Regions from separate parts of the Desulfovibrio intestinalis genome, predicted to be linked through region 2. Evidence: predicted binding sites of a transcription regulator. Region 2 holds the regulator's gene; each other region holds the start of a gene.

Region 1 (2,273 bases), on a different contig from region 2:
GTTCCGTATTTTCAGGTCGAAGGACAGCTCGTACCATTTTCATGTGGCGCTCCTTTATAGAATTTGCACTTGAAATAGTCGCTTTACGGCGGGCAACGCTCGCCTGCGCCTGTTTCGCGGTAAGGATTTGTACGTAAATCCTTACAGAACAATTGACTCATTTCATTCGAAAATTGCTCTGGAGCTAGTCGGTGATGCCGTACTTCACGACCATTGCTTCAAGCTGGTCCATAGTCAGGGGCTGCGGGATGACAAAGTTTTTATTGTTGATGATTTTTTCGCCCAGCATGCTGTATTCTTGAGCCTGGTTAGTAGTGTCGTCGAATTCCGTGACGGTTTTCTTGTTGAATTCCGCCTTCTGTACAATGTTGTCGCGGGGGACGAAATGGATCATCTGCGTGCCGATAGATGCGGTGAACTCTTCAAGAAACTCCTGTTCCTTGTCCACGTTTCTGCTGTTGCAGATGATGCCGCCAAGGCGCACGCCGCTCTGCTTGGCATACTTGAGAAGCCCCTTGCAGATGTTGTTGGCGGCGTAGATGGCCATCATTTCGCCTGAAGCCACGATATAGACCTCCTGAGCCTTGCCGTCGCGGATGGGCATGGCGAAGCCACCGCAGACAACGTCACCCAGAACGTCGAAGAACACGAAATCCAGATCGTCCGTGTAGGCCCCCTGGTTTTCCATAAGGTCAATTGCCGTGATAACGCCGCGTCCCGCACAGCCAACGCCGGGTTCGGGGCCGCCGGATTCCACGCAAAGGATGTCCTTGAAGCCCTTCTTCACAACCTTGTCCAGGGTGACCTTTTCGGCGCCCAGGGCTCGCAGGGTGTCCATAAGCGTTTCCTGCGGCTTGCCGCCAAGAATGAGTCGGGTGGAGTCGGCCTTGGGATCGCAGCCGTGGATGAAGATTTTTTTGTCGTGAAAATGGGCCATAGCGGCTGCGGTGTTCTGGGTGGTGGTGGACTTGCCGATGCCGCCCTTACCGTAGATAGCGATCTTGCGAGGCATAAGCTTTCTCCTGCCGGATTCCGGCTGTTTGGGGCAGGGGCCAGATTCGGCCCTGCCGTTGTTCAGGACCGTAGTTGCATCGGGTGTGCCAGATATGTTGTTTTATTTAACTAATTGAATTTAAATATTTTTTTGTGAAAATATCTGTAACTGGCTGCACTGATGCGTACATATCCTAAAAGTTTGTACATAGGTGTACATTTTTCATGAAAATTTATAAATTCTAGTATGTTAGAATATCACTATTTTACATAAAAGCGTCATTTCGTAATTAGATAGTTTTTATAATATGCTAAAATACAAATATATTTTTTATGGATCATCTGTAGGGTCCAACAAGTGCCCCTGAGTATTTGTGCACCCAAGGTACACATTTCGCGTGATTGATTGGTAAACAGAGAAGGCGGAGGATAAAAAAACTGTTTTATGGCAAGAATGTCAGGCCAAAAGCGATTTTTTCCGGTGCTGGTTTGAAAGCGCACGCTTTTTGCAAACCTGTCTGTCAAACAATGTAGTATGGCCGGGGCAGTATCCGCCAAGGGCGGAAAAATCGCTTTGCCTCATGAATCTACAGGCAAAAAGCAGGAGGCGTTATGACAACGTTGCTCGATGGAGGCAGGATTGCGGTGTTCATGAACGGAGCCGGAGAACTTGCAGCTCCTCCCACTGCCAGTGTTGTGTCAGTTTACGCCAGGAGCGAGGAGGGGTGGCAGCCAGAGAGCGAAATAGCTTTTGTCCTGTCCGGTCTGGAAAGCCTTGGTGTTTTGCGCGAAAAGATCGACAATCTGGTCCAAACTCTGGGAGCTTGCCGCATACTGCTAGGCACGGACGACAATGGAGCTTTGTATGGCATGCTGGACGCTATGGGCTTCAATATCTGCATTATGGACCGATTTGACGCCCTGGCTCTTGAGGCTGTGCGCGGCAGCGTTCTGAATGCCTTGCGCAGTCCTGCCGCTCCTTCGTCGCGCCCTGCTGCCAGCACGCCACGCGAGATAGCGCCAGGTCGGTTTTTCCTCGATATGGTGGAGGCCAAAGAGGCTGACCCCTTGTTCACCTCACGGGAAGCTATCCTGGTATTCTTTGAAAAAAAGCCATTTATCCAGTTACAGGTACGGTGCGATCATCCGCCACGCTGGCTGGATAGCTTTGCGCTGCTGACAGGGCTTGAGGCCAGAAAGGAAATTCTGGAGTCTGGCCTCACCCTGCTTACAATAAACCATCCGGAAGGGCGTGATCACGCCACGCTCACTGGGCAAAA
Region 2 (2,273 bases):
TGGTGGAAGAACGTCACCGTCATCGCTATGAATTCAACAATGAATTCAAAGAAGCTCTGGCAGAAAAGGGCATGGTTTTTAGCGGCACTTCACCGGATGGAACGCTGGTGGAAATTGTTGAACTGCCTGACCATCCGTGGTTCCTTGGTTGTCAGTTCCACCCCGAATTCAAATCCAGGCCTATGGATGCCCACCCCCTCTTCCGCGAATTTATTGGTGCTGCTAAAAAACACGCCAAGGTTTAACGCCTGAGGGTTTAAAGACATCTCATAGAAAATGAAAAAGGGAGGGCCAACCTCCCTTTTTCATTTTTTGCCCCGATTGGCATCCGTGAAGCCAACACCCTGAAAACAATGGGGCAAAGCTTGTTTCAAGGCACTTCAAACCATGTTTTTGCTCTCGCAACCTCTGGCTATTGCATAATTTTTGCCACTATGGCACACTACTTGTAAATAAAAAACTTTCCTGAGGACATTCAAGGCGGAACTGGCTCATGGCACTGGAACTTCGACAGCAACTCAAACTGGCTCAGCAGCTGGTGATGACCCCGCAATTGCAGCAAGCCATCAAGCTGCTCCAGCTCTCGCGCATGGAGCTTCTGGAGACTGTGCAGCAAGAAATGCTGGACAACCCATTTCTGGAAGAATCCCAGGGCGATGACGGCTCAGCTGAACCAGCTGAAGACCGACGGGAAAAGGCCACTGAAGAAGTATACGACCAGGATTTGGCCAAGGACGCCGACTGGGAAGACTATCTTGGCGAATTCGCCAGCACTCCCCGCCTTGTGCAGCCTCGTGAATTTGAAGTTGCTGAAGACATTTCTCCTCTAGAGGCGCGCTACTCAGCCAAACCGACCCTTGAAGGGCACCTGCTTTGGCAACTGCGCCTTTCTTCGCTCTCTGACGCGCAAAAAGATATTGGCGAAGTCATTATTGGCAATCTTTCTTCCGCAGGCTATCTGCACGCCAGCATAGATGAAATTGCACAGATGACCGAGTCGGACCCTTCTGACGTTTTGACAGTGCTTGAAAAAGTGCAGCTGTTTGATCCCGTGGGCGTTGCAGCGCGTGACGCGCGTGAATGCCTGCTGGTGCAAATAAAAAGCCTGAAATACGACCGCGATCCCATACTGCTTGAACTGATACGCTCTCACCTGGAAGACCTTGAAGGCAAGCGCTATAAGCCGTTGCTGCGTAAATTCAAACTGGATATGGAGGAACTCAAGGAGTATCTGGATATTATTCAAAGTCTTGACCCCCTTCCAGGGGCCAGCTTTGGAGGCGGAGAGCCAACCTACGTCAGCCCAGACGTCTTTGTGTACAAGATGGGTGACGAATTTGTCATACTGCTCAACGAAGATGGCTTGCCACAACTGCAGCTTTCCAACATGAACCAAATGGACATGAAGGGAGCCTCAGACAAAGAAAAGGAATACTGTACGGAAAAGATGCGCTCGGCCAGCTGGCTCATCAAGAGTCTTTATCAGCGCCAACGCACTCTGTACAAGGTAATGGAAAGCATTGTCAGGCATCAGCAAGCTTTTTTTGAAGTTGGTGTATCGCGCCTTGCTCCTCTCATCCTCAAGGACATTGCAGACGACATCAGTATGCATGAGTCGACTGTCAGCAGAATTACGACCAACAAATATGTGGCCACGCCCCACGGTATTTTTGAGCTGAAATTTTTCTTCAATAGCGGTTTGGAGCTGGATGACGGAAGTCAGGTGGGTTCCGAAAGTGTCAAGGCGCTTATAAAAAAATTCATCGCCGATGAAGACACCAAGTCTCCCCTGAGCGATGAACGCATTGGCGAAATGCTGAAGGACCACCTCAAGGTCAACATCGCACGGCGTACTGTGGCAAAGTACCGCACCGCTCTTGATATTCCGTCCTCTTCCAGACGAAAGGAACATTTTTAGTTTTTTGATCGCCTGTGGCAGAAGCTGAATCAGACTGCCCACGAAGGAAAGACAAAAATTGCGAAAAACCGGGCCTTTTGCCGGATTTTCACCGTCCCTCAAGGGCGGGTTCCTGGTTCTCCGCATGGAGAACTGCCATAATAAGGAGGATTATATGAACATCTCTTTCGCCTTCAAAAACTTTGAAGCCTCCGACCACCTTAAGAAATATGCCCGCCGCCGCATTGAAAAGCTGGGGCGGTTTTTTGGCAAATCTTCCGGTCTTGAAGTAAGTGTTGTGTTGACTGTGGACAAATTCCGCCACCGTTGCGAGGTTACTGTCGTCGGTGAAGGACTGCATATCAATGCCACAGAA
Region 3 (2,273 bases), on a different contig from region 2:
TTCAAGCAAGCCTCTTCTGCCAAAACCGTATCTGTAAAAAAACAGAAGAACGGACTTCATGCCCGCGAATGGAGTTTCAGCGAGGGCAGCAGCCGCGATGCCTGGCAAAATCAGGGTATGCCTACCGATAATTTGCAGGGGCGCGCCGTGGGCAGCCCGGTACCGAAGGATATCGCTCCCGACAAGGCTGTAAACACATCCAAGGGCATAGACAGCGCCCTCAGTCAGGCTGAAAAAAGCCGCAAAAAATTACCCCTCGCTTTGAGTGTGGACGATGAAAGTTCCTCCTGGCGTGAAACCGGAACCAGCGAGCTCTCGCCCGATGAAAATCTGAATATGGAAAGCCGTCATGTGGTGCGGGCCTACGCTGACACGGCTGTAAGCGAGGACCTGAATATAGGTCTCGGGCCGGAACTCATACTCAGAAACGAACAGCGCGAGCGTCCTTCCAACAATAAGCAGCCTGATTCCGTCCTGGGCATGGGCATGCAATTCAAATTGGATTTTTAAAAGAACTGCTTCAATATGCATGGCAAGGGCGGCACGCTGCAACGCAACGTGGATTGTGCCGGAATTATTTCCCGGCAGATCGGCAACGTTGAAGTATGAAGTATTTCATCGTTAATCTGCTCAAGATATTTGGGTTTGAGGACAAGGGGAGCGGCCCTTTTCGCTCTGTCTGGTACGGAAAGTACACGGCAGGATGAAAAGGGCCGCTTGGCGTATCAATCAAAAATGACCATAGAAAAGGCTTGCTGGCTGTCGGGACAAGCCGTTTTGATAGGGGAGTAGCCGTCCCTCTGCATGCGTCGGTATTCTGGCGCAAATTCTCATTAAGCCGCCATTCTTCAGCCGGACTTGCCATGTGTGTGGGCACAACTCTTTGCAATGTCATGTCTTTGAAGGCTTGGCACCGTACTTGCTTTTCTTCTTGCGCGGCGACAGCTCGGCTGGTTGAAGCGGTTTCTGTTTGAAATCCTTTGGCAGCTGAATACAAAGACGCCCACACAAAGCCGAGAGTGGCACTCTATGTGCTGGTAGCGGCAGCGTGAGAGTTTTGAAGCTTTGAAAATGCATGTTTTCAAAGCTAAATGCTCCAGGAGGAATACATGGCGCTTTCAAATTTTCTTATCCGTCCACCCACTGAAGCCCAGCAGAATCAATCTGTAGGCCAGCGCCGCGCTGCGTCCGCGACTGCACCGGGCGGATCCAGCTTTGCTGCGGTAATGCAGGGTCAGGCACGTCAGGCAGAAGATGCCGCGCAGCCGCAGCAGGTTGCGCAAAATCAGGGGGCACAAGCGCCCGCTGCGGCAGGCATGCCCGTCAACTTTACCAGTGGGCAGATGCCAGCGCGCAATATGGTGCTGGCCGGGCGCAGCCCCAGCGACCTTATGCGAACTCAGGTTTTCAACAAGGCCCAGACTGACCTGCGCCAAACGCAGGCTATCGAAGGGCTGATGCAAAGCGTGAGCGGCGGCGGCTCCACCTTGGACTTGGCCCGCAGCATGGGCACGGCCCGGCAGCTGCGTTCAATGACAAGCGCCATTGGCGATAAAATGGGCGGCCTCAGTGTTTCTGATTTTATCCATTCCCGCACGCAGGGGCAAAGCAAGCCGCGTCAGGCTCGCAGCAAAGCCAGCGCAGAAGAAATGGAAATGGGCAAGCTTTCAGCCCAGTTTGAATCTGGCCGGGACGGCGTTGCCGCTGTGGGGTATGACCGCAACGGCGGCACTTCCTATGGCAAATATCAGGTTTCGTCGCGCGCGGGCAGCCTTGGGGATTTTCTCGATTTTCTGGACAACGAAGCCCCGGATATTTCCAAACGGCTGCGTGCGTCCGGGCCGGGGAACACGGGCAGCCGCAAGGGCGCCATGCCCGATACGTGGCGGGCCATTGCCAGTGAGCAGCCCGAGCGCTTTGAAGACCTGCAGGAAGCCTATGTGCGTGAAAGCCATTATAAACCCGCTGTGGAGGCCATAGCGCAGCGCACCTCCCTTGACGCGGACAAACTCTCCACCGCTGTGCGCGAAGTTATCTGGAGCACGGCGGTGCAGCACGGGCCCACTGGAGCGGCGCGCATTTTCGCCCGTGCAGATGGCATGAGCGGCAGCCCCAATGATCCCGGCTATGAACGTAAGCTTATCACCAATGTGTACAAGGTGCGCTCCGGCCAGTTCGGCTCGTCAACCAGCGAAGTGCAGGCTGCTGTGCAGAACCGTTTTCGCCAGGAACGAACTTTGGCGCTCAATCTGCTTGATGACGGCCACAAATCC

The links. The regulator sigma-54, encoded in region 2, starts transcription at its own class of promoters, with help from an activator protein. The targets are predictions, from matches to a motif close to CTGGCACGGNNNNTGCTT.
Region 1: the regulator sigma-54 is predicted to act here: its motif matches at 1,087-1,104, upstream of nifH (nitrogenase iron protein).
Region 3: the regulator sigma-54 is predicted to act here: its motif matches at 908-925, upstream of HNQ38_RS11780 (VgrG-related protein).

The regions. Positions count from the first base shown of each region.
Region 1 is NZ_JACHGO010000001.1:37,335-39,607, forward strand. Features, by position in the region: gene HNQ38_RS00145 (P-II family nitrogen regulator) at 1-43, opposite strand, end outside; gene nifH (nitrogenase iron protein) at 185-1,012, opposite strand; gene HNQ38_RS00155 (Fe-only nitrogenase accessory AnfO family protein) at 1,606-2,273, shown strand, end outside.
Region 2 is NZ_JACHGO010000005.1:98,878-101,150, reverse strand. Features, by position in the region: gene pyrG (CTP synthase) at 1-245, shown strand, start outside; gene rpoN (RNA polymerase factor sigma-54) at 494-1,918, shown strand; gene hpf (ribosome hibernation-promoting factor, HPF/YfiA family) at 2,073-2,273, shown strand, end outside.
Region 3 is NZ_JACHGO010000007.1:133,138-135,410, reverse strand. Features, by position in the region: gene HNQ38_RS11785 (hypothetical protein) at 1-510, shown strand, start outside; gene HNQ38_RS11780 (VgrG-related protein) at 1,110-2,273, shown strand, end outside.